DNA from 3 places in the Arthrobacter sp. AOP36-C1-22 genome. Region 2 is predicted to be linked to each of the others. Evidence: predicted binding sites of a transcription regulator. Region 2 holds the regulator's gene; each other region holds the start of a gene.

Region 1 (10,347 bases), on a different contig from region 2:
GATCGCCCTGATGCTCGGCATCGCCTACTCCGCCTCCATCGGCTCGCTGGGCACCATCATCGGGACCCCGCCCAACGCCCTGATGGTGGGTTATCTGCAACAGGCCCACGACATCCATGTCGGTTTCGGACAGTGGATGCTGGTGGGCGTTCCCATGTCGGTCGTCTTCATGGCGGTGGCCTGGTACCTGCTGACCTTCGTGATCTTCAAGCCCGAGATCAGCGAGATCCCCGGCGGCCGCCAGCTCATCTCCGATGAGTACAAGAAGCTGGGCCGGATGAACGTCGGGGAGAAACTGGTCCTGGCGATCTTCGTGCTCGCCGCGGCCTCCTGGATCACCGTGCCGCTGCTGTGGCCCGATACCTCCATCGAGGATGCCGTCATTGCGATGTGCGTCGCCGTGGCCCTGTTCATCATCCCGGCGAACCTGCGCAAGGGCGTCCCGCTGCTGAACTGGGGCAGTGCCAAGGAACTGCCCTGGGACATCCTGCTGCTCTTCGGCGGCGGGCTGGCCCTGTCGGCTCAATTCACCGAAACCGGCCTGAGCAAATGGGTCGGCGAACAAGTGGACGGCCTGGGCTTCCTGCCGGTGGTGGTCCTGATCGCCGCCGTGGCCCTGATCGTGTTGGGGCTGACGGAACTGACCAGCAACACGGCCACCGCGGCCGCGTTCCTGCCGCTGATCGGAGGGGTCGCCGTCGGGCTGGGATTGGACCCGATGCTCCTGGTGGTTCCCGTCGCCATCGCCGCCACCTGCGCTTTCATGTTGCCGGTGGCCACCCCGCCCAATGCCATCGCCTACTCCAGCGGCTACGTCGAGATCTCCGACATGCTCAAGGCCGGCATCTGGCTGAACGTCATCTCGCTGGTCCTGACCACTTTGACCACCATGACGTTGGCGGTCTGGGTCTTCGACGTCGTCTATTAGCCGCCAGCGGCCCCGGTAGGGTGGGGCCATGAGTTCCACGGACGTCACCATTGCCTTGCGCTGGTCGGATCAGGATGCCAACGGCCACCTGAACCACGCCCGCATCGTCACCCTCATGGAGGAAGCCAGGGTGCGGTGGATCCGCACCGAGGACGGGTTCGCCCGGTTGCTGATGGGGGTGGTCGTCGCCTCGATGACCGTGGACTACCTGGCCCAGGCCGAATACATCCCGTCGATGACCATCGGCCTGGGCATCGAGCGCATCGGGACGAAATCCTTCACCCTGCGACACACCGGCGTCCAGGACGGGACGACCGTGTTCGTGGGCACCACGGTCATCGTCCCGTTGGCGGCCGACGGTGCCGCCTCCCGCGCGTTGACCGATGACGAGCGCGAGGCATTGGGCCGGCATCTGGTGCATGACCCCGCCGAATAACCGGTCCACCGCACGATTCCTCCTCCGGAAGCGCGCGGGGTCGCTGCTGCGCGGGGCCCGACGGCGGCGTAGCGCCGAAGCGGTGGTAAAGTCGAGGTAGATATGCTTCTGCCGCCCGTGGGTCGCTGAAGCCCTTGATTTTCCCGGTTCGCTCCGGCGTCGACTGTTCACCTGACGCTGCCGGCCGGATACCGAAGAAACCAGAACAGCACAGAGAACGGACACTCTTGAGAAAAAAGCAGCACCAGACCCCGCCCGCACTCGCCAAGGGAGCCCTGCGTGTCATGCCGTTGGGCGGCCTGGGAGAGATCGGCCGCAACATGACCGTCTTCGAATACGGTGGCAAGTTGCTCATCGTCGACTGCGGCGTCCTCTTCCCCGAGGAACAGCACCCCGGCGTCGACGTCATCCTCCCGGACTTCTCGGCGATCCGCGACCGCCTGGACGATGTGGTGGGCCTCGTGCTCACCCACGGCCACGAGGACCACATCGGCGGCATCCCGTACCTGCTGCGTGAACGCGCCGACATCCCCTTGATCTCCGCCCGGCTGACGCTGGCCTTCGTGAAGACCAAGCTGCAGGAACACCGGATCAAGCCCAACGTGGTCCAGGTCAAGGAAGGCGAACGCAAGAAGTTCGGTCCCTTCGACCTCGAGTTCCTGGCCGTGAACCACTCCATCCCCGACGGCCTGGCCGTGGCGATCCGCACCGGTGCCGGCACCGTGCTGGCCACGGGCGACTTCAAGATGGACCAGTTCCCGCTGGACCGCCGCATCACCGACCTGGCCGGCTTCGCCCGGTTGGGCGAGGAAGGCGTGGACCTGTTCCTGCCGGACTCCACCAACGCCGAGGTCCCGGGCTTCATGGCCGCCGAAGCCGATCTGCTGCCGGCCATCGACAACGTCATGCGTACCGCCCCGCGCCGCGTGATCGTCTCCTCCTTCGCCTCGCATGTGCACCGCATCCAGCAGGTCATCGACTCCGCCCATAAGTACGGCCGCAAGGTCGCCTTCGTGGGCCGTTCGATGGTCCGCAACATGGGCACGGCCCGCGAGCTGGGCTACCTGAAGATCCCGCGCAACGTGCTCGTGGACTTCAAGGAGGTCGACAAGATGGCGCCGGAGAAGGTCGTCATCATCTGCACCGGTTCGCAGGGTGAACCGATGGCCGCACTGGCCCGCATGGCCAACCAGGACCACATCATCGACCTCATCGAAGGCGATACCGTCCTGCTGGCCTCCTCGCTGGTCCCGGGCAACGAGACCTCGATCTACCGCCTGATCAACGACCTGACGAAGCTCGGCGCCAACGTGGTGCACAAGGGCAACGCGAAGGTCCACGTCTCCGGGCACGCCTCGGCCGGCGAACTGGTGTACTGCTACAATCTGGTGCGCCCGAAGAACGTCATGCCGGTCCACGGCGAACACCGCCACCTGAAGGCCAACGCCGAACTGGCGGTGCGCACCGGGGTGGATCCCAAGAATGCACTGGTCCTCGAGGACGGCGTGACCGTCGACCTCAAGGACGGCGTCGCCCGCGTCTCGGGCAACGTCGCCGCCGACTACGTCTACGTCGAGAACATGGTCGCCGGCGCGGCCACGGAGGAGTCCCTGCAGGACCGCATCCGTCTGGCCGAGGACGGCGCGCTGACCGTGCTGGCCATCGTGGACCCGGCGACCGGCGCCCTGGAGGAGGACCCCGAGTTCTTCCCGGTGGGCTTCAGCTTCTCCAATAAGGACCTCGGCAAGGCCGTGGGCATCGTGGAGAAGACCCTCAACGGACTCAAGGGCGTCAAGACCGGGCCGGACGCGGAACGGGCGATCTCCCAGGCCCTGGTGCGCTGGTCCGACCGCGCCTTGCGCCGCAAGCCCGTCGTCACGGTCATCACCGTCGACGCCTAGGCTCCGCCGCCCACCAAACCGGTTCCGATCCCTGCGATCGGGACCGGTTTTTTGGTGCCCGACGGCGGCTCGGGAACCGGGGCCGGTGATGCTACGCTGGTCATCGAAAGTTTGTTCTATTCCAGGGGGGTGTCGTGTTCGGTCAGGAGCCCGTGCATGTCCCGCCGCCCGGCACCTTCGGCGGGGATGAGGCCACCGGCGGGCCGACGGCGGAACGCCAGGCCAGCGGCTTCCCGTCCCCGGCCCGCGACTACTTCCACGGTGGGATCGACCTGAACCGGCATCTGATCCGCGATAGGACGTCCACGTTCATCATGCGTGTGGCGGGGAACTCGATGGCCGCCTCGGGCATCTGCGACGGGGACGAGGTGATCGTGGACCGCTCCCTTCCGGTGCGCGACGGCCGGGTCGTCATCGCCGTCCTGGAGGCCGAAATGGTCATCCGGCGCCTGGGCATCGACGCCGATGGGGTCTGGCTGCGCACCGACGACCCCGCGACCGGTCCGGTCATGGTCCGGGCGTTGGAGGACCTCACCGTCTGGGGCGTGGTCACCCGCTGCCTGCACCATGTCTGAGCCGGGTCCCGGACGCGGGCGCATGGCACTGGTGGACGTGAACAATTTCTATGTCTCCTGCGAGCGGGCCTTCGACCCGCGACTGGAAGGCCGTCCCGTCGTCGTGCTCTCGAACAACGACGGCTGCGTGGTCGCCCGGTCACCCGAAGCCAAGCAGCTCGGCATCAAGACCGGCACCCCGTGGTTCCAGGTCGCCGGGAGCGCGGAGGGCATGGGGCTGGTGGCCCGCTCCAGCAACTACGAGCTCTACGGTGACATGTCGTCCCGCGTGATGGAGGTCATCGGACGGTTCGGCGCCTGGCAGGAGGTCTACTCGATCGACGAGTCGTTCATCGGGCTACCGGGGGACGAATCGTCGCTGCGGGACAGCGCGCGCCGGATCCGGGAAGCGGTGTGGCGCAACGTCGGGGTCCCGGTCTGCGTGGGGGTCGCCCCGACCAAGATCCTAGCGAAGTTCGCCAACCACGTGGCCAAGCACAACCCCGGTCTGGGTGGGGTCTGTTCACTCGACAGCGTCCCGCCGGAGGAGATCCACCGCATCCAATCACGCGTCCCCGTCACCGGGCTGTGGGGTGTCGGGGCCAGGAACGGGCAACGCCTCAACGCCCTGGGCATCGAAACGATCGCCGATCTGCGGACGGCGGACCCGTTGGTGATCCGCAAGAAGTTCTCGGTGGTGCTGCAGCGCACCGTGCTTGAACTCAACGGCACACCGTGCATTCCCGAGGTCGAGGAGCGGGCGGACAAGGCGCAGATCATGTTCTCTCGTAGTTTCTCCACCCCGGTGACCACCGCCTCGGACATGGACCAGGTGATGGCGCTCTACGCCCAACGCGGGGCCGCGCGGATGGCTGCCGAGGGATTGCGGGCCACGATGCTCACCGTCAGTGCCGGGGTCAGCCGCTTTGCCGGATCCGCGGAAGCACCGGGGGCGAATCCGGTGGTGGGCGTGAGGTTGTCGGCGCCGACGCAGGATCCGATCGTGCTCACCCGGACCGCCGTCGCGGCGATGCGGGAACGGTTGGTCCCCGGGATGCGGTACGTGCGGGCCGGGGTGGTGCTCTCGGGCCTGGAGCCGGCGGATGGCCAGGCGGCTTTCGAGGCCTTCACGGCCGAGGGGGAGGAGCGCCGGATGGGGACGCTGCTCGGGGATGTGCGCGCCCGTTTCGGACAGGCGGCGATCGGGTTGGGCCATGCCGGGCTGGCCGAACCGGCGGCCTGGACGATGAAACGCGAATTCGCTTCGCCCCGCTACACCACCGAATGGTCCGACCTGCCCGTGGTCACCGCGTGAATCGGGCCCCGGCCTCCCCGCGGTGGGGAGGCCGGGGCCCCGGGATGGTGTCGGCTAGAGCTTGACGACCATCTTGCCGGTGTTGGCGCCGCGCATCAGGTCCAGGAACGCGTCGACCGCGTGATCCAGTCCCTCGACCACGGTCTCGTCGAAGACGAGCTCCCCGGCCGCCAGCCAGGCCCCTGCCTGTTCGGCGAAGGCCGGGAGGTGCTCGGTGTAGTTCCCGACCGTGAAGCCCTGCAGGCGCAGGCCCTTGGTGATCAGGTTGGCCATGTTCCGTGGGCCGGCCTCGGGCTCGGTGATGTTGTACTGCGAGATGGCCCCGCACAGGGCCACCCGTCCACCGGTCTTCAGGGTGCCGAGGGCTGCTTCGAGGTGCTCGCCGCCGACGTTGTCGAAGTAGACGTCGATGCCTTCGGGGGCGGCTGCTGCCAGCTGGCCGGCGATATCGCCGTCCTTGTAGTTGAAGGCGGTGTCGAACCCGTACTTGGAGGTCAGCAGTTCGATCTTCTCGGGGCTGCCCGCCGAACCGATGACCCGGGCCGCGCCCTTGAGCCGGGCGATCTGGCCGACCATCGTCCCCACGGCCCCGGCGGCACCGGAGACGAAGACGGTGTCACCTTCCTTCATGGAGGCGATCTCGAGCAGGCCGACCCAGGCGGTCAGGCCGGTCATGCCCAACGCGCCCAGGTAGACCGACGCCGGCAGGCCCGGCAGTTCCTGTACGGCGCGGAATCCTGCGGCAGGGCCCTGGGCGACATCCCGCCAGCCCAGGTCGTGCAGGACCAGGGTGCCTTCGGCCAGCGAATCGTCGCGGCTCTCGATGACGCGGCCGACGGCCCCGCCTCCCATGACCTCGCCGACGTTGAACGGGGGGATGTAGGATCCGGTGTTGTCGTTCATCCGGCCGCGCATGTAGGGGTCGACGGAGATGAAGTCGTTGGCGACCCGTACCTCGCCTTCGCCCAATGCCGGAAGATCGACGACGGCGGTGCGGAAGTTCTCGTGGTCGGGCCACCCGGTGGGGCGCTGGGCGAGCTGGATCTGTGTACTGGAAGTCATGGAATTGCTCCCTTGAAGTCGGTGGTATCGCTGACTGCGATAGGTCTATAATATTAGAACGATCGATACAAAATAAACATTTTGAGGCGAAGTTCACCCCGAGCGCAATGCCGGGGGATTCGACGGGGCCGGAAGGAGGCACATGGCACGGAGCAAGGCATTCGACGTGGATGAGGTCATCCAAGCGGCCCGGGACGTCTTCTGGGTCGCGGGTTACGATGCCGCGGCCATGCCCGAACTGGAGCGGGCCACGGGGTTGGGCCGCTCGAGCATCTACAACGCCTTCGGCTCCAAGCGGGGGCTCTTCGACGCGGCAGTGCAGAGCTATCTGGACCAGGTGGTCCGGCCCCGGCTCGAGGTCCTGGTCACGGCCCGGGACGGGGCCGCGGGGCTTGGCGCCTACTTCGATTCCCTGGCCGATGCCGTGTGCGGGGAAGTCGGCCCACAGCGCGGATGCCTGTTGCTCACCGCCTCATCGGGACGCAACAGCCGTGACGAAGCGGTGCGTACCGCCATGGAGGCCTACCGGGTCGAAGTGACCGGGGCCTTCGCTGCCGCCTTGCGCCGTGACCTGCCGGCGCCCGCCGTGGATCAGGCCCCGCCGGAGGGACCGGACGCCCAGGCCGAAACCCGGATCGACGAGCGGGCCCGTCTGCTCTTCGCCTTGTTGACCGCGGGGATGACCCTGGCGCGGATCAACCCCGTGGAGGCGGAAGCCACGCTGCGTTCGGCGGCCGCCTTCAGCACCCCGGCCCATGCCTCCTGAGGGCGGCGCACCATGCCGATGTGGGGTTGTCGGTCGATCCACGGTAAAATCCTTGTGGAATGTCATCCCGGCTGCGCCCCGCTCCGACGCCCGGGATGCGCGGAAACGGGGTCCAACCCCGCCCCTCCGCAACCATTAGCGCCATCGGCGCGCCTCGGACGATAGATCCGGGTGGCCCACCGGGCCGCCGTCGTACTTGTTGGGTGGCCTTGGCCTATCCCGGTCCGTGGTACTACATTCGGTAGTCCACGGCCCGTGGTCACACCACCCGCAACCCACTGGAGGCCAGCGCATGGTGGATCCATCGCTTTTGAACAACCGCCCCTTGAAGAGGGCCGCGGCCGTTGTCGTCGGAGTCTTCGTCGTCACGTCGTCGTTGGCCGGCTGCCGCATCAATTTCAAGGACAACCACGTCCCTGAATTCGGCGGGGTCGTCGTCCGGGTGCTCGACGGCGATACCTTCATCGCCGACGTCGACGGCAAGGAAAAGACGGTTGATCTGCTCAACGTCCTGGCCCCGGCCGCCGGCGATGATGCCGAATGCCTCGGTGACCAGGCCACCGAACACCTGAAGACGATGCTGCCGGAGGGCAAGAAGGTCCGTCTGGAATACGACGACGACATGCCTCCCAAGCGCAGGAAGAACATGGCGGCGGCGTTCTCCGCCGGCAACTTCGTCAACGCGGAGATGGCCAAGGCAGGATTTGCCGTCGCGGAAAAGCAAAGCCCCAACAACCCCTACTACGACCGCGTCCTGGAGGCCCAGGATTCCGCCCAGGAGCAGGGCAAGGGACTGTTCGACGGTTCCAAAAAATGCACCATCGCCGCCACGGTGGAACCGGCCATGAAGCGGATGCAGTCCGTGTCGAAGGCCCCGCCGAGCAGCATCGAATCCGCCGAGGACATGATCGACGACCTGAAATCGGTGCTCAAGGACGGCGAATCGGCCAAGGAATCGCTGACCGGCATGGACGTCAAGGAAGGTACCGCGCAGGCCGTGGTCTATGCCTCCGAGAAGGCCCGGTGGGAAAAGGAGATCTCCGGAACCGTCAGCGCGGCGAAGAAGCGCCTGGGTGAAGTCGAAGGCGTCCACACCAAGCTGGTGGCCAAGAAGAAGGCCGAGGACAAGAAGAAGAAGGAAGAAGCCAAACTCGCTGCCGAACGACGCGCGGCCGAGCAGAAGGCCGCCGCAGAACGCGCCGCCGCGGAACAGCGGGCTGCCGAGCAGCGGGCCGCCCAGGAGCGTGCGGCCGCGTCGCAGAAGGCCAAGGCAGACGCTGAAAAGAGCAAGGCGGCGGAGAAGAGCAAGGCCGCCGAGAAGAGCAAGGCCGCCGAAAAGAGCAAGGCCGCCGAAAAGAGCAAGGCGGCCGAGAAGAAGGCCGAGCAGAAAAAGAAGGCCGAACAGAAGAAGAAGGAAGAAGCCAAGAAGAAGAAGGAAAAAGAGAAGAAGCACGGCAGGAGCCATGACGGGGGCGGCAAGAACAAGAAGCCGTGATCGGTCGCACCGGGGTTATGCTTTGAACCATTCGAAGCGTGCGGGCAATCCTGGGGGGAGACCAATGTCGGTCCGGAATCCGGTGACCCCGTCGCCATGGCGGAAGAGCCCGCGGTTCGTCGTGGCTGCCGTGGCGGTCGCCGTTGCCCTGTCGGGCTGCACCTCCGGCGGGTCGGCGGCGGTGGACACCCCGTCCAGCTCCGGGGCGGATGCCACCGTGGTCCGGGTGGTCGACGGCGATACCCTCGTGGCCTCACTCGACGGAACCGTGGAGACCATCCGACTGCTGAACGTCGACACCCCCGAGACCAAGAAGCCCAACACCCCGGTGCAGTGCCTGGGCCCCGAGGCCACCGAGTATCTGCGCCAGCGGCTTCCTGCCGGAACCGGGGTCCACCTCGAGTACGACGTCGAACGTACCGATCGCTACGATCGCACCCTGGCCGGCGTCTATCTGGACGGGGACCTGGTCAATGCGGACATCGCCCGCGAAGGCCTGGGGGTGGCCGTCCTGTTCGAGCCCAACCACCGCTTCCACGACGAGGTCCTCGCGGCCCAACAGGAAGCGCTCGAGGAGGAAACGGGACTTTTTAGTGCAACGGTCGAATGCACCGTTCCCGCTCAGATCGAATCGGCCATCGACCAGCTGGCAACGGTTCCGACGGCGACCGCGCAAACCTCTGCCGAGGCCTCGGGGCTCCTGTCCGGTGCGGCAACGGCCCTTGCTGCGGGAAAGGCGGCCGATCTGCTGCTGGGCCGGACCGATGACTCCGGAGACGCGGTCCGTGCCGTCGTTGGTTCCGTGGTGGCCGGGAAACTGGCTCCGCGGCTATCCAAGGCCACGGCGGCAGCCACCCGGCAGGAGGGCATCCTGAAGGAACGCCGGCAGCTGCTGGTGACCCGGGAACACGAAGCCGCCGTGAAGGCCAAGGCCAAAGCCGAAGCACGGAAGAAGACCGAGGCCAAGGCAGCGGCGGTTGCCGCGCAACAGGCCGCTGCGGCGAGCCGGGCTGCCGCCGCGGAGGCAGCCCGGCAGGAGAAGGCCCGGATCGCCGAACGACAACGGGTGGCCCGCCAGGCTGCCCAGGCCAAGGAAGCCCGCGAGGCAGCGAAGCGGAGAACGCGGAAGGCGCCGGCGCAGGCTCCTGCTGCGCCTCCGGCCACCAGGAAGGTGCCGAAGAAGACCGGCACCCCCTATCCGGGATATACCGGACCTCGTTGCTACGCGCCCGGTGGCAGGACCTGGAAGCCCTGCCCCTGAGCCGTCGCTCACGACGGAACCCGCCGGGCCTCGGCGCCCTTGGACGAAGCCGGGCGGAACCCGCGGCTAGCCGGCCGTGAGGTTGATGACCTGCTCGCCGAGCAACAAGGCGCCCAGGCCCAGCATGATCACGCCACTGGAGAGCGTGACGATGCGGGCTGCTGCCGGGCGGCTGGCCAGCAGACGGCGGGCGCCGAGGGCGACGCCGGTGTAGACGACGGCGGAAACCAGGATATGGGAGATCCCCAGGATGCCGGTTTGCACCGGCGCCGGCAGCCCGGCATTCAAATCGATGAATTGCGGGATGAGGGCCAGATAGAGCAACAGGGCCTTGGGGTTGGTTCCGCTGGTGCCCAGCCCGCGCAGGAAGCTGCTGCCGTTCCCGGGCGGGGGCTGGGCCCCCTCGGCGGCACTGGTGTAGCCGGCGTCGCGCCAGGAGCGGGTGGTCGAGACACCGAGCCAGATCAAATAGGCGGCACCGACAAGCGTCAGGGCGGCCAGCAACTGGGGCAGGGCAATGACCAATGCCGCAAGACCAGCGACGATGAGCAGGGTGTGGACCATGAACCCGCTGAGCAGGCCACCCACGGCAGGGGCGATCCTTCGCCCGCTGAGTCCGGAGGAAATCG
Region 2 (10,347 bases):
TGGCCGAAACCGATAATGTGATGCCGCAACTGCATATGCCCCTGCAGTCCGGGTCCGACCGGGTGCTCAAGGACATGCGCCGCTCCTATCGTTCCAAGAAGTTCCTGGGGATCCTGGACCGGGTACGTCAGCGCATGCCCGAGGCGGCCATCACCACCGACATCATCGTTGGCTTCCCCGGGGAAACCGAAGAGGACTTCCAGGCGACCCTGGATGTCGTCGAGCAATCCCGGTTCGCCAGCGCCTTCACCTTCCAATATTCCAAGCGCCCCGGGACCCCGGCGGCCGAACTGGCCGATCAGCTGCCCAAGGAAGTCGTCCAGGAACGCTACGAACGGCTGACCGCGCTCCAGGACAGGATCTGCGCCGAAGAGAATGCCCGGCAACTCGGCCGTGAAGTCGAAGTCATGGTCACCGCACAGCCGGGACGCAAGGCCGAGCAGACCCACCGGCTGACGGGCCGTGCCCGCGACCAGCGGCTGGTCCACTTCTCCGTGCCCGACGGCGCCGAAGCCCCCCGTCCGGGTGACCTGGTCAACGTCACGATCACTGAAGCCGCAGCCTTCCACCTGATCGCCGATCCACCGACCACGGCCCAATACCACCTGCGTCGTTCACGCGCCGGGGACGCCTGGGACCGCTCGCAGGCCGACTCCTGCGGCACCGGCCAGGGGGCAGCGGGCCAGGGCGTCTCGCTGGGCATGCCCGCCCTGCCCCCGCGCGCTTAGCCCGGCATGAGGCCACTGATCGCGATCGTCGGGCCAACGGCCACCGGCAAATCCGACGCCGCCATCGCCCTCGCCCGGCGCCTCGACGGGGAAATCGTCAACGCCGATGCCCTGCAGTTCTACCGCGGCATGGACATCGGCACGGCCAAACTGGCCCCGGCCGAGCGGGGTGGGGTCCCGCACCACCTGCTGGACATCATGGACATCGACGATGAAGCCAGCGTGGCCACGTTCCAACAGCAGGCCCGGGAAGCGATCGCCGGCATCCAGGACCGTGGCCGGCTGCCGATCCTGGTCGGCGGCTCCGGACTCTACGTCCGGGCCGTCATCGACGAACTCGAGTTCCCGCCCACCGATCCGACGATTCGACGGCGGCTGGAAGCCGAAGCGGCCGAGGACGGTGTGGCCGGGATGCGCCGTCGTCTGGCCGTGGCGGACCCGGTGTCATCGGCCCGGGATCTGGACGAGCGCCGACTGGTCCGGGCCCTGGAGGTCCACGAGCTGACCGGGCGGCCCTTCAGCTCCTACATGCCGCGCCGCGACTACCGGCAACCCACCCTCCAACTCGGACTCGACATCGACCGCGAACTGCTGCACGCCAAGGTGGCACACCGGGTGCGCACCATGCATGAAACCGGGCTGCTGGACGAAGTGGAGTCGTTGGCGGCCCTCGGTCTGCGCGAGACCAGGACCGCCTCCCGGGCCATCGGCTACGCCCAGTTCCTTCAGGTGCTGGAAGGCACCGCGACGATCGAGCAGGCCATCGAATCAACCACCGTGGCCACCCGCCGCTTCGCCCGCCGCCAAATCACCTGGTTCAGGGCCGATCCCCGGGTCCACTGGTTCGATGCCGCGGACCCGGATCTGTGGGCAGCGCTGGAAGCATCCGTGCGGGAATTCGAAGTATCCCCGGGCACGTAGGCTGGGACCATGAGCTTTACGGAATCCGATCACCCCAGCGGAACCCTGTCGGCCCTCTCGGGCCTGGACTTCACCAAGGGCCATGGAACGGGCAATGACTTCATCCTGTTCTCGGACCCGGACAACAGACAGGACATCCTTCCCGCGCAGGTGGCTTCCCTCTGCGACCGTCATCTCGGCCTCGGAGCCGACGGAGTGATCCGTGCCATCCGTTCAGAGACCCTGGCCGAGGGGCGGGAGTTGCTGGCCCGGCACCCGGAGGCCGAATGGTTCATGGATTACCGCAACGGCGACGGCTCGGTCTCCGAGATGTGCGGGAACGGGGTGCGCGTCTTCGTGCATTTCCTGGTCTCCCGTGCTCTGGTTTCCCTGGCCGACGGCGATTCCCTGACGATCGGCACCCGGGCCGGGGTGAAGGTGGTCTCCCGCTCTGCCGCCGGGTACTCGGTGGACATGGGCCCGTGGGAGTTCCTCTTCCCCGACCAGGCCCATGAACGGGCCCTGGACAGCATCGTGGACGCCTCGTTGGAGGTCCCGCGCCCGGGCCTGAGCGTGGACATGGGCAACCCGCATACGGTCGTCGCGCTCTCCGAGGCGACCGAGCTGGACCAGCTGGATCTGCACCGGATGCCGGTGGTCGACCCCCTCCCCGAGCACGGGACGAATGTGGAGTTCGTGTTGCCGTCGGATCCGCTGGTCAACGACGGTGTCGGAACCATCCGCATGCGCGTCCATGAACGCGGTGTGGGCGAGACCCTGTCGTGTGGCACCGGCGCCTGCGCCGCCGTCGTGGCGACCCGACACTGGGCCGGTGGGGCCTCGGCACGCCGCTGGGACGTGCACGTTCCCGGCGGGACCGTCTCCGTACGGTTCGTGACGGCTCCCGAGGGCCGCGAGCATGTGGTCCTGGAGGGACCTGCGGTACTGGTGGCCGAGGGGACCCTGGTCTAGTCCTTCGAGGGAGTCGTGCCCACGCCGGAGGCATCCGTGGTGTTGCGCACCCTCAGGATGCGGAAGGTCTTGGCGCTGGAGTATCGATCGACGATGAACCCGGTGGGGAGTTCCCGAACCAGCCACTGTTGCAGTGAATCCGAGCCCAGGTTCTTCTGGACGACCAACCAGGCAGTTCCGCCGACAGCCAGCCGGGGCAACCAGTGGAGCAGGATCCCATGCAGGATTTCCTTGCCCACCCGGATCGGGGGATTGGACCAGATGGTCTGGAACCTCAGGTCGTCATCGACGGCTTCGGGGGCCGTGGCCACCACGTTGTCCAGGGACAGGGCCTGCGCGTTTTCGCGGGTGAGTTCCAGGCTGCGCTGGTTGACGTCCACGGCATGGACGGTGGCGGAGGGGGAAGCCAGAGCCATGCTCAAGGCGATCGGACCCCAGCCGCAGCCGATGTCGAGCAGGTGGCCTTCCGCCGCCGGGGCGGGCACCCCGGACAGCAGGACCGCGGTTCCCTTGTCGATTCCATCCGGGCTGAAGATGCCTCCGGCGGTGTTGACGGCGTGTTCCGTGCCGCCGAGCATCACGCGGACGCTCCTGCGGGTGAATGGCGTCGACGGTTGTGCGCTGAAGTAGTGGTCCGAACCCATGGGTTGAAGATTAACCGTCAGGGTGAGGCCAAAGCGAATCCCGGTCTTCCCGGCCCGACGGTTTCAGTGATAGAGTTATCCCAATCACTCACGGTTCGGGCACTCTCGGGTTTCGGCCTGTGGAGGAAACCAGCCACCTGTCGGTGACCCGGACTAGAATTGGTGTACGAATCCTTTCAAAGGGGAACATGACCACTCATAACGAGCCCAACCCGGACGATCGAAACCTCCCGGAGGACGAGATCCAATCCGTCATCGACCGTATTCTGGCCACGGACGATGCCACCGACCGTGCCACGCCCCAGCGTGCTGACGACAGGCGCGCCCAGGCGCCGCTGGGCGGCAAAGCCCTGGCCTTGGACGGCAAGGGTGACGGACACTCATCAAGCGATGGCGACCAGCGCGATCTGTCCGAACGCCATGCGCTGCGCCGCGTCGCCGGATTGTCCACCGAGCTGGAAGACGTCACCGAGGTCGAAAACCGGCAGCTTCGGCTGGAACGGGTGGTACTCGCCGGAATCTGGACCGAAGGAACGTCCCAGGAAGCGGAAAACTCCCTGCGGGAACTGGCCGCCTTGGCCGAAACAGCGGGATCGGAAGTCCTGGATGGCATGGTCCAGCGCCGCTTGAAACCGGATCCAGCCACGTTCCTGGGCTCGGGCAAGGCCCAGGAGCTGCGCGATGTCGTGGCCAGCACCGGGGCCGATACCGTGGTCGTCGATTCCGAACTGGCTCCATCCCAGCGCAGGGCGTTGGAGGACATCGTCCGGGTGAAGGTCATCGACAGGACCTCGCTGATCCTGGACATCTTCGCCCAACATGCGCAGAGCCGTGAGGGCAAGGCCCAGGTCGAACTGGCCCAGCTTGAATACCTTCTTCCCCGCCTCCGTGGCTGGGGCGAATCCATGTCACGCCAAGCCGGTGGCCGGGTCGGGACCGCGGGCGGTGGCATCGGATCACGCGGCCCCGGCGAGACCAAGATCGAATTGGACCGTCGACGGATCCGTGACCGCATGGCCAAACTCCGTCGCGAGATCAAGGGCATGAAACCGGCACGTGATGCCAAACGCTCGAACCGGAAACGCAATGCCGTTCCGGCGGTGGCCATTGCCGGGTACACGAACGCGGGAAAGTCCTCGCTGCTGAACCGCTTGACCGACGCCGGGGCGCTGGTGGAGAACGCACTGTTCGCCACGCTGGATCCCACGGTCCGGCGCACGGAAACCGAAGATGGCTTGGGGTACACCATTGCCGATACCGTGGGATTCGTCAGGTCGTTGCCCACCCAACTGGTGGAGGCCTTCCGCTCGACCCTCGAGGAAATCGCCGACGCCGATCTGATCCTGCACGTGGTCGATGCCTCCCACCCCGACCCCGAAGGCCAGATCCATGCGGTCCGGGAGGTCCTCACCGAGGTCGACGCGCAGGACATTGCAGAGATCATCGTGTTGAACAAGGCCGATATCGCCGATCCGTTCGTCGTCGAACGCATTCGTCAACGCGAACCGAACCATGTGGTGGTCTCTGCCCGGACCGGCGGGGGGATCCCCGAACTGCTTGCGGCGATCAGCGAAGCCATCCCCCGTCCGGATGTGGCCATGGAATTGCTGATTCCCTATGACCGTGGTGATCTGGTCCACCGGCTGCACGGCTCCGACGCGGAGATCCTGGAGACCGAGCACCTGGATGAAGGGACCCGTCTGTCCGTGAAGGTACGCGGTGCACTCGCCGCGGAATTGGAGCAGTTCGTCGTACATGGCTGAAGTACAAGAGGTGGTCGCCCTCCTGGATCAGGCGGTCGAACGCATGGGCGGGGAAAGCAGGCCCGGACAGCATGAGATGACCAAACAGGTCGTGGAGGCCTTCGAAAGCGGAAAGCACCTCCTGGTGCAGGCCGGCACCGGGACGGGTAAATCGCTGGCCTATCTGGTTCCGGCGATCGCCCACGCCCTCGAAGCAGATAAACCGGTGGTCGTCTCCACCGCGACCTTGGCCCTGCAGGCCCAGATCGTCGGTCGGGACGTTCCCCGGCTCCTGGAGAACCTGGATGACGAGCTGCCGCGGCACCTGGATGTCGCCCTGGCCAAGGGGCGATCGAACTATGTCTGCAAGTACAAGCTGGGAGGCGGCTACCCCGACGAGGATGAAGGGGCGCTCTTCGCGTTGGGCGATGACGGGGCGGCCCGCCCCTTGACCGCCGGCACGGGGCCCACTTCGGCACTGGGCCAGGAAGTCGTTCGCGTACGCGAATGGGCCGAGGAAACCGAATCGGGGGACCGGGACGATCTCGTCCCGGGGGTCAGCGAACGTGCCTGGCGGCAGGTCTCCGTCAGTGCCATGGACTGCCTCGGTGCCCAGCGGTGCCCGATGGCCGAGGAATGCTTCAGCGAACTGGCCCGCAAGAAGGCCGGCGATGCCGACATCGTGATCACCAACCACGCCTTGCTGGCCGTCTCGGCGTTCGAGGGATTGGCGGTGCTGCCGGAATTCGACACGGTGATCATCGACGAGGCCCATGAACTCCAGGACCGGGTCACCAATTCGGTGACCCGCCCCATCTCGGCAGCGCTGGTTGCCGCCGCGGCCACCGCGACCCGCAGAAACTGCAAAGGCGTCGCTGTCGAAGCCCTCAACCAGGCGGGTAAGACCCTGGCCGACTCCCTGGAGGGAGTGCCGACCGGGCTGCTGCCCAAGGGGCTGAATGAAGAGCAGGTCGCCGCCATCGCCGCCGTGCGCGAAGCGGCGCGTACGGCCCTGTCCGACTCGAAACCGGGGAATGGCGAAACCGCTGACGGCGGACGCCAGATGGCCCGCTCGCAGTTGATGTATCTGCAGGAACAGTGCGAACGCCTCGATGGACCCGCCGATGAACGCGAGGTCGTCTGGATATCCCGCCAAGGCAACTTCACCCCGGGGGCCGGTTACAGCGCCCCGGATGACTCGGCCCCCGCGACGATCAATGTCGCTCCACTGTCGGTGGCCGGCAAATTACGTGAGGGCCTCTTCGACGGCCGCACGGTCGTCCTGACCTCCGCGACCCTGGCCATAGGTGCTGCCTTCGAACCGGTGGCCGGATTGTTGGGGCTGCTCGGCGAGGGGGCTCCCGCGTGGACGGGCATCGATGTCGGTAGCCCCTTTGACTATGCCCGGCAGGGGATGCTCTATGTTGCGCGGCATCTGCCCAAACCATCGCGAAACGTATCGACCGAGGCCCTGGATGAGCTCGCCGACCTGATCGGGGCCTCCGGCGGGGGAGTACTGGCATTGTTCTCCTCCCGGCGGGCCGCCGAGGAGGCCGCCGAAGCGCTGCGGCCACGGGTGGACCCGGAGATCCTCTGCCAGGGCGAGTCGAGCATGTCCACGTTGGTCCGGCAGTTCGCCGATGAACGCGATACCTGCCTGTTCGGGACCATGACCCTCTGGCAGGGAGTCGACGTGCCGGGTCAGTCATGCCGGGTGGTGGTCATCGACAGGATCCCTTTCCCACGCCCCGACGACCCGCTGTCCACGGCACGCAGCCGCGACGTTGCCCGACATGGGGGCAACGGTTTCATGGCCGTCTCCGCCTCCCATGCAGCAGTCCGTCTGGCCCAGGGGGCAGGCCGGTTGATCCGTTCCACGGGGGACCGTGGCGTGGTGGCCGTCTTGGATTCACGGCTGGCCACCGAACGCTATGGAAACTACCTGCGTGCGTCGCTGCCCCCGATGTGGTCGACCACGGACAAGGACGTCGTGCTGGGGTCGCTGAGGCGTCTGGCGGCGAGCGAGGACTAGACATGAAAGGAGGGCCCGTCCGCGGACGGGCCCTCCTGGAAGTACACCGCGGCCTAGATCGAACGCATCACCGAAACGACCTTGCCCATGACGGTGGCATGATCGCCCAGGATCGGCTCGTACTGGCGGTTCTGTGGCAGCAGCCACGTGTGGCCGTCGCGCTGCCTGAAGGTCTTCACCGTGGCCTCGTCATCGAGCAGCGCCGCGACGACATCGCCGTTCTCCGCATGTTGCTGACGGCGGACGACGACCCAGTCCCCGTCACAGATGGCTGCCTCGACCATCGAATCCCCGCTGACCTTGAGCATGAACAGTTCACCGTGCCCGACGAGTTGGCGTGGCAATGACATGACATCCTCGACCGCCTGGTCCGCCAGGATTGGTCCACCGGCGGCGATGCGGCCCACCAGCGGAACCCGGGCCACCTCGTCGGAATCATCCGAGTCCACCACGGTCAGCCGGGGCCGAAGCTGCTCCGGTTCCCGCGGGGCGGGAGCCGGCTGCGAGGCCTCCGGGGTCCCGGTGACCTCGGGGGCCAGCGGGCGCAGGATCTCCATGGCCCGGGGGCGGCGTGGATCCCTCCGGATGTAGCCGAGCTTCTCCAGCTGGGCGAGCTGGTGGGTGACGCTGGACAAGCTCGCCAGCCCGACCGTATCGCCGATTTCGCGCATGGACGGCGGATACCCCTTGGCGGTCACGGCCTCCTGGATGGTTTCCAGGATCCGCCTCTGCCGGACAGTCAACCCCTTCGGTGCCTTCTTCGGCGCCGGATTCTCCGCTGAGCTCATGATCCATCCCGTCCTGGTTAATCGCCGGCGTACCGGGGCTGTGCGCAATGTGTCGGATGCAACTGGTGGACTCTCATCCATCCAGCCGATGGCTTCCACTCTAGGGCAGTCACGGACTTCATTCAAAGATTTATTCGAACGTGTCTCGACAATCTTCGTACATAGATGCTAAAAATGAGATAGAAGTTCGAATATGAGTTCGAAGATCGGGTTCGACACCCGCAACGAGAACCCGCTTCGGCGGACAACAGGAAGGTCAGACCATGGCGCAGATCGCACTCGCAGCCCCGGTGTCCCTCAAGGCGGACTCCGTTCCGACCACCGCCCCGACCCGTGCCTCCACCCCTCGGGGCCGGCTGGAGCTGACGCGCCGGGGGCGCTTCATCCTCATTGGCCTGCCGGTCATGCTGGCAGCCACCGCCCTGCTCGTCCTCGCTGGCATCTTCACCGCCCCGGTCATGGCCTCGGACGCATCGGATACGACCGCGGTGGAAGCCACGACCGTCTCCGTCATGGAGGGCGACACGGTCTGGGCGCTGGCCGAGGAGTTCGCCCCGCAGCGCGACCGCCGTGACGTCATGGCGGAAATCACGGAAATGAACGACCTGAACGGATCGGTCCTCGTCCCGGGCCAGGAGATCTTCGTCCCCACGGGTGATTAGGCCCGCTTTATGACCCTGTCACCCGGTCCGATTCCCGACTGCGGGGCACGGGCAATAGAATGGGGTCGTGAGTGATCAGCTGGAACGACTGGCCAAATTGCCCCTGCGTGAAAACCTGCGTGGCATCGAACCCTACGGCGCACCGCAACTGGACGTGCCCATCCTGTTGAACGTCAACGAGAACACCCATCCGTTGCCCGAGGCAGTAAGCCGGGCCATCTCCGAAGAGGTCAGTGCCGCCGCTGCGTCCCTGAACCGTTACCCGGATCGTGAATTCACCGAACTCCGCGAACGCCTCGCCGACTATTTGGGACACGGGCTGGATGCGGCGAACATGTGGGCCGCCAACGGATCCAACGAGGTCCTGCAGCAGATCCTCCAGGCCTTCGGAGGGCCGGGACGCACCGTGATGAGCTTCCCGCCCACGTATTCGATGTACCCGTTGCTGGCCAGCGGGACCGACACCACCTACCTCGCCGGAGAGCGGAGCGGTGACTTCGGACTCAGCGCGCGATCCGCAGCGGACCAGGTCACGGAGGCGGCGCCGGATATCGTGATCCTCTGTTCGCCGAACAACCCGACGGGTACCGCCCTGGGACTGGACGTCGTGGAAGCGGTATACGAGGCAGGGCGTGCCAGCCAGGCGATCGTCATCGTCGATGAGGCCTACGCCGAATTCGCACTCAGCGGGACCGGATCCGCGCTGACACTGCTGCCCGGCCGCGAACGACTGATCGTCACCCGGACCATGAGCAAGGCCTTCGCGCTGGCCGGGGCCCGGCTGGGCTATCTCGCGGCGGCCCCGGAAATCGCCGATGCGCTGCGCCTGGTCCGTCTGCCTTACCACCTCTCGGCCGTCACCCAAGCCACCGCCAATGCCGCCTTGAAACAGGTCGATGCGCTGCTGGCCACGGTCGAGGACATCAAGGGCCAACGCGACAGGATCGTCCGCGAACTCACCCGGTTGGGGTTGGAACCGGCAGTCAGTGACTCCAATTTCGTCTTTTTCGGCGGGCTCGAGCATTCCCGTGCCATCTGGCAGGGTCTGCTCGAGGCCGGGGTACTCATCCGAGATGTGGGCATCGCCGGTCATCTGCGGGTCACCGCTGGAACCGAGACCGAGACGACCGCATTCCTCCAGGCCTTGGAGGGCCTCCTGAGCCCCGCCGCGGATACCGGCTCCGGGCACGACAGCTAGACTTAACCTGCGGGCCGCCACCGTCGCCGCCCGCCCCACCCACACCGAAGGAATACCCATGTCTGCAGAATTGCTCGGCGGTCGCCGAGCCCGCATGGAGCGTGCCACCAGCGAGTCCACCGTCACCGTCGAACTCGACCTGGACGGCACGGGTGTCGCGAACATCAGCACCAGCGTCCCGTTCTACGACCACATGCTCACGGCGCTGGCAAAGCACTCGCTGATCGACCTGACGGTCCAGGCGACCGGCGACACCCACATCGACGCCCACCACACGGTGGAGGACGTGGCCATCACCATCGGCGAGGTCCTGCGCACCGCCCTGGGCGACAAGGCGGGGATCCGCCGCTTCGGCGAAGCTTCGGTCCCGCTCGATGAGGCCCTGGCCCACGCGGTCGTCGACATCTCGGGACGGCCCTATCTGGTCCACGGGGGTGAGCCGGCAGGTCAGGAATACCACTTGATCGGCGGGCACTTCACCGGCTCGCTCACCCGCCACGTCTTCGAATCGATCACGCTGCACGCACAGATCTGCCTGCACATGCGACTGGTGTGCGGCAGGGACCCGCACCACATCGTCGAAGCGCAGTTCAAGGCCTTCGCCCGCGCCTTGCGCCAGGCCGTGGAACCAGACCCCCGCAACGCCGGGATGATCCCCTCCACGAAGGGTGCCCTGTAGAT
Region 3 (10,347 bases), on a different contig from region 2:
ACCGTGGCGGTGGTTCCGGGGGAGATCTCCAGGATGACCTTGTTGTCATCGGTGTCGATCGCCGCGACCGTTCCGAACAGTCCGAAGTTGGTCATGACCTCGGATCCGACGGCCAGCTGCGACCGGAGCTCCTGTTGCTTCTTCTGTGCCTTCTTGCGTCCGCGGAACATCATGAAGATCAGGAAGGCGAAGGCCAGGATGAGGATCAGGGTCATCGGGTCGAAGCCCGACGGCTGGTCCGCCTGGGCAATTACGGTGGAGGTCAAGAGTTACTACCTGTTTCTGTTCCGGGGACTTCCGGAGGGCGTTTTCGACAACGCCCACGGAGGGCAAGTCACTATTGTATAGGTCCAGTCTGGACGTTGGGTGACCGCGGAGCCGATTCCCGCCCTCCGGCTCAGCTGCCGGCGGGGTTCCCGGAGGGGTCCTGGCGACCGAATTGACCGGCCGCGCCATCGTAGTGGACCGCATGGGCGGGCATGGCCAATCCGAGATGTTCCCAGGCGGCGGGCATGGCGATCCGCCCGCGTGGCGTCCGCCCGAGCAGGCCCTCACGGACCAGATACGGTTCGGCGACGGTTTCCACCGTCTCGGTCTCCTGTCCGACGGCGATGGCCAGGGTCGACAGGCCCACCGGTCCTCCGGCGAATTTGGTGCACAGGGCCTCGAGGACGTTGCGGTCCATCCGGTCCAGGCCCTTGGAGTCGACCTCATACATGTCCAGGGCCGCGGAGGCGGCCCGGGCATCGATCTGTTCGATCCCGTGGACCAGGGCCCAGTCCCGGACCCGGCGGAGCAGACGGTTGGAGATCCTGGGGGTACCGCGCGAACGCAGGGCGATCTCGGCGAAGGCCGCGGAGTTCACCGACATGTCCATGAGCATGGCCGAACGGCGCAGGACCAGCTCGAGTTCCTCGGTGGCATAGAACTCCAGGTGCCCGGTGAAGCCGAACCGGTCACGCAGCGGCCCGGGCAACAGACCGGCACGGGTCGTGGCCCCGACCAGGGTGAACGGCGGGATCTCCAGGGGGATGGCCGTGGCTCCGGCCCCCTTGCCCACGACGATGTCGACGCGGAAGTCCTCCATGGCCATGTAGAGCATCTCCTCGGCGGGACGGCTCATGCGATGGATCTCGTCCAGGAACAGGACTTCGCCTTCGGTCAGCGAGGAAAGAATGGCGGCCAGATCCCCGGCATGCTGGATCGCGGGGCCGGAACTGATGCGCAGCGGGGCGTTCATTTCGGCCGCGATGATCATCGCCAGGGTCGTCTTGCCCAGCCCCGGAGGGCCCGACAGCAGGACATGGTCCGCGGAGCGTTCGCGGATCCGTGAGGCTTCCAGGACCAGCGAGAGCTGCTGGCGGACCCGGGGTTGACCGACGAAGTCATGCAGGTTCTTCGGGCGCAGTGCCGACTCGAGCGCCCGCTCCTCCGGCTCCGAGGAGGAGGCGGTGATCTGCTGGTTCTCGGTCATGGTTCCAGCCTATCGTCCGCCGGCCGAGGCGCCACGGCCCAGGTCGCGCAGAACTGATTTGAGGATGTTGCCCACCTGGGCGGTGGCCACGAGTTCGGGCTCGGCCTTGGCGGTGGCCGCCACAGCCTTTTCGGCGTCCTTATCGGACCACCCCAATCCGGTCAGGGCCTCGAGCACCTGTTCCTTCCACGCCGGTACGGTGGCGGCCTGGGCCGTGGTGGTGGCCTCCCCGGTGGGGGCGAGCTTGCCGGCCAGTTCCAGCACGATCCGCTGGGCGCCCTTGGGGCCGATGCCCGGAACCCGGGAGAAGGCCTTCGTGTCCCCCTCGGCGGAGGCCACCCTGACGTCTTCGGGGGTATGGACCGCCAGGACGGCCAGGGCGAGCCGCGGACCGATCCCTGCCACGGAGAGCAGCACCTCGAACACCTCCCGCTCCCCCGGCTCGGCGAAACCGAAGAGCGTCATGGAGTCCTCGCGGACCACCATCGAGGTATGCACCACGGCCTCGCGGCCCACATGCAGACCCGAGAGGGTCTGCGGGGTTGCCTGGACGAGCATCCCGAATCCGGAGACCTCGATGACGGCACTGTTCAGGGCCACATGGCTCACCACACCGTTGAGCGAACTGATCATGAAAAGCCTTCCTCCGGCGTCGTCCTGTGATCGGTGACCGCTGGGCGGCATCCGAACATATCTACGAATACCTTACCCGTCGGGCCGCGGATCCGGGCCCACCGACCCGGTCAGCGTGGCTTGCGGGCCGCTGCTTCGGCGGCGGCCCAGGCGCGTTGCGCGGGGGTCAACCCGCTGGAGCCGGCGGTGACCCCGCTGGAGGCCTGCGAACCGGGGGCCGCCCCGCGCCAGCCATGGGTGATGGCCAGGGCGGCGGCATCGGCGGCATCGGCCGGGCGGGGTGGTTCGTCCAGGCGGAGGATCTTGGCCACCATCTTGCCTACGGCGGCCTTGCTCGCCTGACCGCTTCCGGTCACGGCCGCCTTCACCTCGGTCGGGGTATGCAGAGCCACCGGGATGCCCCGCCGGGCCGCGGCGACGATCACGATCCCCGAGGCCTGCGCGGTACCCATGACCGTACTGACATTGAGTTGGCTGAAGACCCGTTCCACGGCCAGCACGTCGGGGCGATGCCGGTCCAACCAGGCATCGATGCCTTCGGCGATGGCCAGCAGGCGCTGGTCCAACGAGGTGTCCGGCGTCGTCCCGACTACCTTCACGTCGACCAGGGACGCCCGCCGGTTGGGTTCGACGTCGACCACGGCCAGACCGCAGCGGGTCAGCCCCGGGTCGACCCCGACCACACGCAACGCCATGGGGTGCTAGTCGTCCGCTTCGAGCTCGGCCATGACCTCATCGGTGAGATCGGCATTCGAATACACGTTCTGCACGTCGTCGAGTTCCTCCAGGGCATCGGCCAGCTTGAGGAACTTGCGCGCGGCGTCGGCATCGATCTGGACCTGCATGGAGGGAACGAACTCGGCTTCATCGGATTCGTAGTCGATGCCTGCCTCCTCCAGCGCCTTGACCACTTCCTGCAGGTCGGTGGGCTCGCAATGCACCTCGAAGCCGTCGCGGGATTCCTTGACTTCTTCGGCCCCGGCGTCGAGCACGGCCATGAGCAGATCGTCCTCGGTCAGATCGTTCTTCGGCACCGAGACCACGCCCTTGCGGGTGAACATGTAGGCCACCGAGCCCGGGTCCGCGACGGTCCCGCCGCTGCGGTTGATGGCCAGGCGCACCTCGGAAGCGGCCCGGTTCTTGTTATCGGTCAGGCATTCGATGAGCAGTGCCGAACCCTGCGGCCCGCGGGCTTCGTAGATGATCTCGGCGTAGTCGATGACCTCACCGGTCAGCCCGGCACCGCGCTTGACGGCCCGGTCGATGTTGTCATTGGGGACCGAGGTCTTCTTCGCCTTGGCAACGGCGACTTCCAAGCCGGGGTTGCCCGCCATATCGGCGCCGCCGGCACGGGCTGCGACCTCGATGTTCTTGATGAGCTTGGCAAACGACTTCGCGCGCTTGGCGTCGATGGCCGCCTTCTTATGCTTGGTGGTTGCCCATTTGGAGTGGCCTGACATGCTTACGCTTCTCCCTTGATCAGCTGGATGAACAGTTCGTGGATCCGGCGCTCCCCCGTGACTTCCGGATGAAAGGACGTCGCCAACAGCGATCCCGAACGTACTGCAACGATTCTACTGTCCGTTCCCGCCTCCGGGCCCGATCCGCCCGCCGGGACCCGGACCGTGGCCAATACCTCGACCCCTTCGCCCACCGATTCGACCCAGGGGGCGCGGATGAACACCGCCCGCACCGCCGCCGCGGGTCCGCTGGCGGAAGACCGGGCATCCCGGGGTGGATCGGGCAGTCCCTTGAACGCCAGATCCGTTTCGAAGGACTCGACCTGACGGCCGAACGCATTGCGCCTGACGCTCATGTCGATGCCACCGAAGCTCTGCTGCGACACGCCTTGGCGGTCGGTGGAGGGGTCCAGGATCCGATCGGCCAACAGGATCAGCCCGGCGCAGGAACCGAAGACCGGGAACCCGTCGGCGATGCGTTCCTTCAACGGGGCGGAGAGCCCGAACATGCGGGAGAGCTTGTCGATGGTGGTCGATTCGCCTCCGGGCAGGACCATCCCGTCCAGCCCCGCCAGTTCCTCGGCCCGGCGGACTTCAACGGCGCGGGCGCCTGCGGATTCCAATGCTGCCACATGTTCGCGGACATCACCCTGGAGGGCCAGGACACCGACGTTGAGCATGTGGAACCGCCTTTCCCGGGTGGGGCCGGGGTCGCACCGCGTCACCGCGGCGGAGGAAATGGGACGCTTCAGCATAGTTCCCGCACCGGCCGACCGCCCACCGGGTAGGCACCGTCAGCCCCGGGCCTGGTCACGAGGAGGCTGCGGGGCTGGTCACGGGGAGGCTGCGGGGCGCCAGGGCCGGGCCCCGTCCCCGTCGGCGCCCAGGACGTTCAAGGTCGAGCGTGTGCGTTTGAGCGAAGCGGCATCACCGCCCGCCGTCGTGCACGGGGTCTTCGCCGGCAGGGCACACCAGCGCACCGGGTCCTGGGCCATGATGTGTCCGACCCAACGCGGGGCCGAGGTCGTCCACCGGTCCCCCTCCTTCACGAAGTCCAGCTTCAGGCTCACCCCTTCCCGGTTCACCGCCAGATCGGTGGCATGGGCGGACACCGAGTTGCCCAACCCGTAGGCGATCCACACCCCGTCGCGCTTTTCCAACGGCAGCACCGAATGCGTGTGGTGCGAATAGACCGCATCGAATTCCCCGCTGTCCGCCAGGGTGTGGGCGATATGGGTTTGTTCGGTGGTCGGGCGTGTCGAGTACTCCTCGCCGGCATGGAACCCGGCCAGCACGACGTCGGCGCCTGCCTTGCGGGCTTGTCTGGCCCGGGCGATCATCTGGTCGGTGTCGATGAGATCGACCCTCCAGTCGGTGTCGGCGCTCAACCCGTTGAGCCCGTAGGTGGCTGCCACGACGCCGACCCGGATTCCCCCGGTCTCCAGGATCAGCGGCTTCCTGGCCTCCGCGGCACTGCGATAGGTCCCGGTATGTTCCAGCCCTGCCTCATCCAGGGCGTCCAGGGTGCGTTCGACCCCGGAAGTCCCGTCGTCGACGGCATGGTTCGTGGCGGTGGTGCAGGCGTCATAGCCGGTGGAGACCAGGGCCGGAAGGATCTGCGGGGGCACCACGAAGGACGGGTACCCGCGATAGGGCCCCTTGTCGGTCCCGACCGGGGTCTCCAACGAACAGATCGCCAGATCGGCGTCGGCAAGATAGGGCGCCAGACCCGATAGCAGCGGGGCGAAGTCGGGGGTGGCGGCCGAACCGTCCTCCTTGGCCTGTTCCCACAGGGGTGGGTGGAGCAACACGTCACCGGTCACCACCACCGAGACCTCCTCGCGGGACGAGCGCGTCGGGTCCGGCCCGGTGGCCTCCGCGTCCGTCGTCGTCGCCGTGGCGCTGCCCGCCGTCGCCGGGGCCGACGCATTCGCCGGCGTCGTTCCCGTCCCGGCCGGCTGGGAGGTATCGGCGCCGGAACAGCCCGAGAGCAGGATCAGCGAGGCCACCAGGGCGGCTACTCGGACGGCGGCCCGCCGGCGGGTCGGCAACGATCTGTGGCTCATCCTCCGATGGTAGGCGTCGCGTCCGGTCCGCAGGTGTGAAAAACTGACTTCATGACGAATCCCCTGCTCAGCAAAAGCGTGCTGCCCTTCGAAATGCCCGCGTTCGATCTCCTGACGGCGCAGGATTATGTCGAAGCGGTCAAACACGGCATCGCCGAGCAGCTGGCCGCCATCGCCGCCATCACCTCCTCCACCGAGGAGCCCACCTTCCCCAACACCACCGAAGCCTTCGAAACCAGCGGGGAAACCCTGCGCCGGGCGGTCATGGCCTTCTCCAATGTCAGGCCTTCCCACGGCACCGACGACCTCGTGGAGGTCGATGCCGACATCCAGGCACTGCTGACCGAACACGAGGATGCCGTGCACCTCGACGCGCAGCTCCACGCCCGGCTGTCCGCCGTGGAAGCCGCCGGTGGGCTCGACGGCGAACGCCAGCGCCTCAGTTCCGAGACGCTGCGCCGGTTCAGCCAGGCGGGAGCCGGGCTCGATGAAGCGGGCAAGGAGCGCCTCCGGGCCCTGAACGCGGAGATCTCCGCCCTCTCCACCCGGTACGGGACCCGGTTGTTGGCCGGGATGAACGACGCCGCGGTGCTCTTCGATTCCGCCGAGGCACTCGAGGGCCTCTCCGACGCCGAGATCGCCTCGGCCGCCCGTGCCGCCACGGAGGCCGGACATCTTCACGGCTATTTGTTGACCCTGGTCCTGCCGACCCAGCAGCCGGCCCTGGCCCGGTTGGAACGGGAGGACTCACGCAGGCGGCTGTTCGAGGCCTCCACCCGACGTGGCCAGGAGGGACCGAACCGGACCCTGGAGCTGGGCGCTTCCATGGCGCGGTTGCGCGCCGAACGGGCCGCCCTGTTGGGCTATGACCATCACGCGGCCTACGTCCTCGAAGGCCAGACCGCTCCCTCGGTGGGGGCGGTGCGTGAACGTCTGGCCGGCCTCATCCCCGGTGCCCTGGCCAATGCCGCCACCGAGGCCGCGACCATGGCCGAGCTGGCCGGACGGCCACTCGCCCCTTGGGACCGCGCCTACTATTCGGCCCGGGTCCAGCGGGAGAAGTACGCCGTGGACGCCGCGGCGTTGAAGCCCTGGTTCGTACTGGACCGGGTCATCCACGCGGGGGTCTTCGCCGCAGCCACGCGGCTCTACGGGGTGGAGTTCACCGAACGTCACGACCTGCCCGTGTACCATCCCGAGGTCAGGGTCTGGGAGGTCACCGACGCCGATGGCAGCACGTTGGGGCTGTTCCTGGGCGACTACTTCGCCCGGCCCACCAAGGCCGGCGGTGCCTGGATGAACAGCATCCGCGACGGGGCCTCCCTCTTCGGCGAACTGCCCGTGGTCACCAACAACCTGAACATCCCGGCCCCGGCCGAAGGCCAACCCGCGCTGGTGACCCTCGATGAATGCCGGACCCTGTTCCACGAATTCGGCCATGCCCTGCATGGGCTGTTCGCCCACGGGATCTACCCTTCCCTCGCCGGGACCTCGGTGCCGCGCGACTTCGTCGAATATCCCTCGCAGGTCAACGAGATGTGGCAGTTCGACGCCGAGCTCGTCACCAAATATGCCCTCCACGTCGAGACGGGCGAACCGCTGCCCGCCGGCGCCGTGGAGAAGATCCAGGATGCGGGCCTCTGGGGTGCGGGCTTCTCCACCACCGAATATCTGGCTGCGGCCCTGTTGGATCTTGAATGGCATTCCCTGGCCGCCGGGGAGGATCCGGGGGATCCGTTGGAGTTCGAGGACCGGGTGCTGCGCGAGGCGGGCTTCTCCCCCGAGGTCATCGTCCCGCGCTACCGCACCGGCTACTTCAAGCACATCTTCGATGGCGGCTATTCCGCCGGCTACTACTCCTATATCTGGAGTGAAGTCCTCGACGCCGACACGGTGGAGTGGTTCACCGAAAATGGTGGTGGGACCCGGGCCAACGGCGACCGGTTCCGCCATGAACTCCTGGCCCGGGGCAATACCCGGGACCCTTTGGCCTCCTATGGGATCTTCCGCGGGCGTGAAGCCCGGCTCCAGCCGTTGCTGGTGCGCCGCGGACTGGACGCGGCCGCCCAATGAGCACCGTAGCCGGCGCACAGCGCGCCTTCGCCGACTGGCACCGGACCCTGGCTGCGGCCACCGGTGGCCGGGAGTTCTCCACCCACGGCTGCCAATGGCTCTATCAGCCGACCCGGGCCCGGTTGGTCCTGCTCTTCCCCACCCGTCCCGAAGCCTCCGGGCTGCGCCCCGGACTGGCGGAGGGAACCCGTCTGGGGGCCCGCGAAGTCCACGTCTTCCTCAATGCCGCGGCCCGCGACGAGGCCCTGACCGAGCTGGGCTTCCGAGACGCGCCCCCGCTCTTCTGGCACGGTGGGTCCGCGGCAGATGTGGCGGCAGCCGGCCGCGATGGCCAACCGTGGGAGGGCAGCGTCGAACTATCCTCCACCCTGCCCGAGGCCACCGGGGCCGACCGGGAAGAACTGGCGGTCCTGCAACCGGGGCGCCGGATCGAGCAGGCCGTGGCCCGGGGCGCCGACGTAACGCTGGCGGGACGGGGGTTCGGTCAATTGCATGACGGCGGGGACCTGTCGATCCAGTCCCTGGCGGTCGGCCGCTCCTGGCGGCGTCAGCGGGCCGGAACGGCCCTGCTGGGGGCCCTGGTCGAACGGCTCGACTCCGAGGAAGGTTCGGGCCAGGTCCTGGCGGCTTCGACCCCCGGGGCGTCGGCCTTCTTCCGCACCAACGGCCTCGAGCTGCTGGGCAAGGGACGCCATCTGGTGCAGTAGGAAGACACGAACGGCCGGCCACTCGGGATGAGTGGCCAGCCGTCCGTTTCAGCTCAGGAGGGTTTACCAGCCGCGCTCGGAGAGGCGGTGCGGTTCGGGCAGCTCCTCCACGTTGATGCCGACCATGGCCTCGCCCAGCCCGCGGGAGGCCTGGGCAATGACGGAGGGGTCGTCGTGGAAGGTGGTGGCCTTCACGATGGCTGCGGCCCGCTGGGCCGGGTTGCCTGACTTGAAGATGCCTGAGCCGACGAACACGCCGTCGGCGCCAAGCTGCATCATCATCGCGGCATCCGACGGGGTGGCGATGCCGCCGGCGGTGAAGAGCACGACGGGCAGCTTGCCCGCCTCGGCGACTTCCTTGACCAGTTCGTAGGGTGCCTGCAGCTCCTTGGCGGCCACGTAGAGCTCGTCCGTGGGCATCGAGGACAGCTTCGCGATCTCGGCGCGGATCTTGCGCATGTGCCCCGTGGCGTTGGAGACGTCCCCCGTGCCGGCTTCACCCTTGGAACGGATCATGGCAGCACCCTCGTTGATGCGGCGTAGGGCCTCCCCCAGGTTGGTGGCACCACAGATGAAGGGGACCGTGAAGTCCGTCTTGTCGATGTGGTTGACGTAGTCGGCCGGTGTCAGGACTTCCGATTCGTCGATGTAGTCGACCCCGAGGGACTGCAGGACCCGGGCTTCCACGAAGTGGCCGATACGGGCCTTGGCCATGACCGGAACCGATACGGCGTCGATGATGCTGTCGATCATATCGGGGTCGGACATGCGCGAGACCCCGCCCTGGGCGCGGATGTCGGCGGGAACCCGTTCCAGGGCCATGACGGCGACGGCGCCGGAATCCTCAGCGATTCGGGCCTGCTCTGCGGTGACGACATCCATGATGACGCCGCCCTTGAGCATATCGGCCATGCCACGCTTGACCCGGGGACTGCCGGTGGTGTTCTCAGTGCTGGACACGTATGGTCCTTTCAAAACGGGGGGAAAGTACGCTCCATCCTAAGCCAGTGTGCCGGTGATCACCGCCCCCGATGACGCCACCGGTCAGCGATGGGCGTGCTTCGGCGCCACCGCGGCGCCGATGATGTAGCACCACTGGTGCTCGCGGTCGAGCTCAGCCCTGGTCCCATGCGTCGGCGATGTCCTGACGGATGTCCCCCAGGACCGCTGGGATGGCTTTGGTCCGGGCGATGATCGGGAAGAAGTTCCCGTCCCCGCTCCACCGCGGGACCACATGCTGATGCAGGTGCGCGGCGATGCCCGCCCCGCCGGCCACCCCCTGGTTCATGCCCAGGTTGAAGCCCGACGGGTTCGCCACCGCCCGCAGCACACGCATCGCCTGTTGGGCTGCCGCCCCCATTTCGGCGGTTTCCTCCACGGTCAGATCCGTGTAGTCCGGGACGTGGCGGTAGGGGCACACCAGCAGGTGCCCGGAGTTGTAGGGGAAGAGGTTGAGCACCACGAACATCGTCTTGCCCCGGTGCACGATCAACGATTCCTCGTCGCTGCGCTGGGGCCCGGTGCAGAAAGGGCAGTCCTCTTCGTTCTTAACCTGCCCCTGGCCCTGTTTGATGTAGGCCATTCGATAGGGCGTCCACAGGCGTTGGAAGGAATCCGGGACCCCGGCCAGTTCGAAGTCGTCGGTGATGTCCTCGTCGTGTTCCGGGGTCCCCATCAACTACGCCTCCCGGTTCTGCACGGCGGAAACGATGCGCTCGATGGCCTCGGCCACCGGCACCCCGTTGTCCTGGCTCCCGTCACGGAACCTGAAGGAGACGGCGCCTGCCTCGGCGTCCTCTCCCCCGGCGATCAGGGTGAAGGGGATCTTGTCCTTGGACGCGTTGCGGATCTTCTTCGGGAACCGTTCGGTCCCCAGATCGGCTTCGGCACGGATGCCGCGGGCCTTGAGCTGGGCGACGATGTCCTGGACGTAG

What was found. The regulator LexA, encoded in region 2, represses DNA repair genes until DNA is damaged. The targets are predictions, from matches to a motif close to TCGAACANNTGTTCGA.
Region 1: ACT3S6_RS06155 (LexA family protein) is a predicted target of LexA. The motif match lies at 3,369-3,384, and genes of this name have one in related genera.
Region 3: ruvA (Holliday junction branch migration protein RuvA) is a predicted target of LexA. The motif match lies at 2,159-2,174, and genes of this name have one in related genera.

The regions. Positions count from the first base shown of each region.
Region 1 is NZ_JBQSWW010000007.1:106,409-116,755, reverse strand. It holds gene ACT3S6_RS06170 (SLC13 family permease) at 1-928, shown strand, start outside; gene ACT3S6_RS06165 (acyl-CoA thioesterase) at 957-1,364, shown strand; gene ACT3S6_RS06160 (ribonuclease J) at 1,649-3,265, shown strand; gene ACT3S6_RS06155 (LexA family protein) at 3,418-3,840, shown strand; gene ACT3S6_RS06150 (Y-family DNA polymerase) at 3,833-5,134, shown strand; gene ACT3S6_RS06145 (NADP-dependent oxidoreductase) at 5,189-6,196, opposite strand; gene ACT3S6_RS06140 (TetR/AcrR family transcriptional regulator) at 6,339-6,962, shown strand; gene ACT3S6_RS06135 (thermonuclease family protein) at 7,255-8,457, shown strand; gene ACT3S6_RS06130 (thermonuclease family protein) at 8,540-9,718, shown strand; gene ACT3S6_RS06125 (LysE family translocator) at 9,785-10,347, opposite strand, start outside.
Region 2 is NZ_JBQSWW010000012.1:32,815-43,161, reverse strand. It holds gene miaB (tRNA (N6-isopentenyl adenosine(37)-C2)-methylthiotransferase MiaB) at 1-728, shown strand, start outside; gene miaA (tRNA (adenosine(37)-N6)-dimethylallyltransferase MiaA) at 735-1,649, shown strand; gene dapF (diaminopimelate epimerase) at 1,659-2,600, shown strand; gene ACT3S6_RS08635 (class I SAM-dependent methyltransferase) at 2,597-3,244, opposite strand; gene hflX (GTPase HflX) at 3,433-5,007, shown strand; gene ACT3S6_RS08625 (ATP-dependent DNA helicase) at 5,000-7,018, shown strand; gene lexA (transcriptional repressor LexA) at 7,072-7,806, opposite strand; gene ACT3S6_RS08615 (LysM peptidoglycan-binding domain-containing protein) at 8,070-8,468, shown strand; gene ACT3S6_RS08610 (histidinol-phosphate transaminase) at 8,536-9,666, shown strand; gene hisB (imidazoleglycerol-phosphate dehydratase HisB) at 9,725-10,345, shown strand; gene hisH (imidazole glycerol phosphate synthase subunit HisH) at 10,346-10,347, shown strand, end outside.
Region 3 is NZ_JBQSWW010000003.1:180-10,526, forward strand. It holds gene yajC (preprotein translocase subunit YajC) at 1-266, opposite strand, end outside; gene ruvB (Holliday junction branch migration DNA helicase RuvB) at 398-1,474, opposite strand; gene ruvA (Holliday junction branch migration protein RuvA) at 1,484-2,107, opposite strand; gene ruvC (crossover junction endodeoxyribonuclease RuvC) at 2,218-2,802, opposite strand; gene ACT3S6_RS02640 (YebC/PmpR family DNA-binding transcriptional regulator) at 2,809-3,567, opposite strand; gene pdxT (pyridoxal 5'-phosphate synthase glutaminase subunit PdxT) at 3,570-4,247, opposite strand; gene ACT3S6_RS02650 (CapA family protein) at 4,401-5,633, opposite strand; gene ACT3S6_RS02655 (M3 family metallopeptidase) at 5,685-7,706, shown strand; gene ACT3S6_RS02660 (GNAT family N-acetyltransferase) at 7,703-8,413, shown strand; gene pdxS (pyridoxal 5'-phosphate synthase lyase subunit PdxS) at 8,477-9,373, opposite strand; gene ACT3S6_RS02670 (HIT family protein) at 9,528-10,088, opposite strand; gene thrS (threonine--tRNA ligase) at 10,092-10,347, opposite strand, start outside.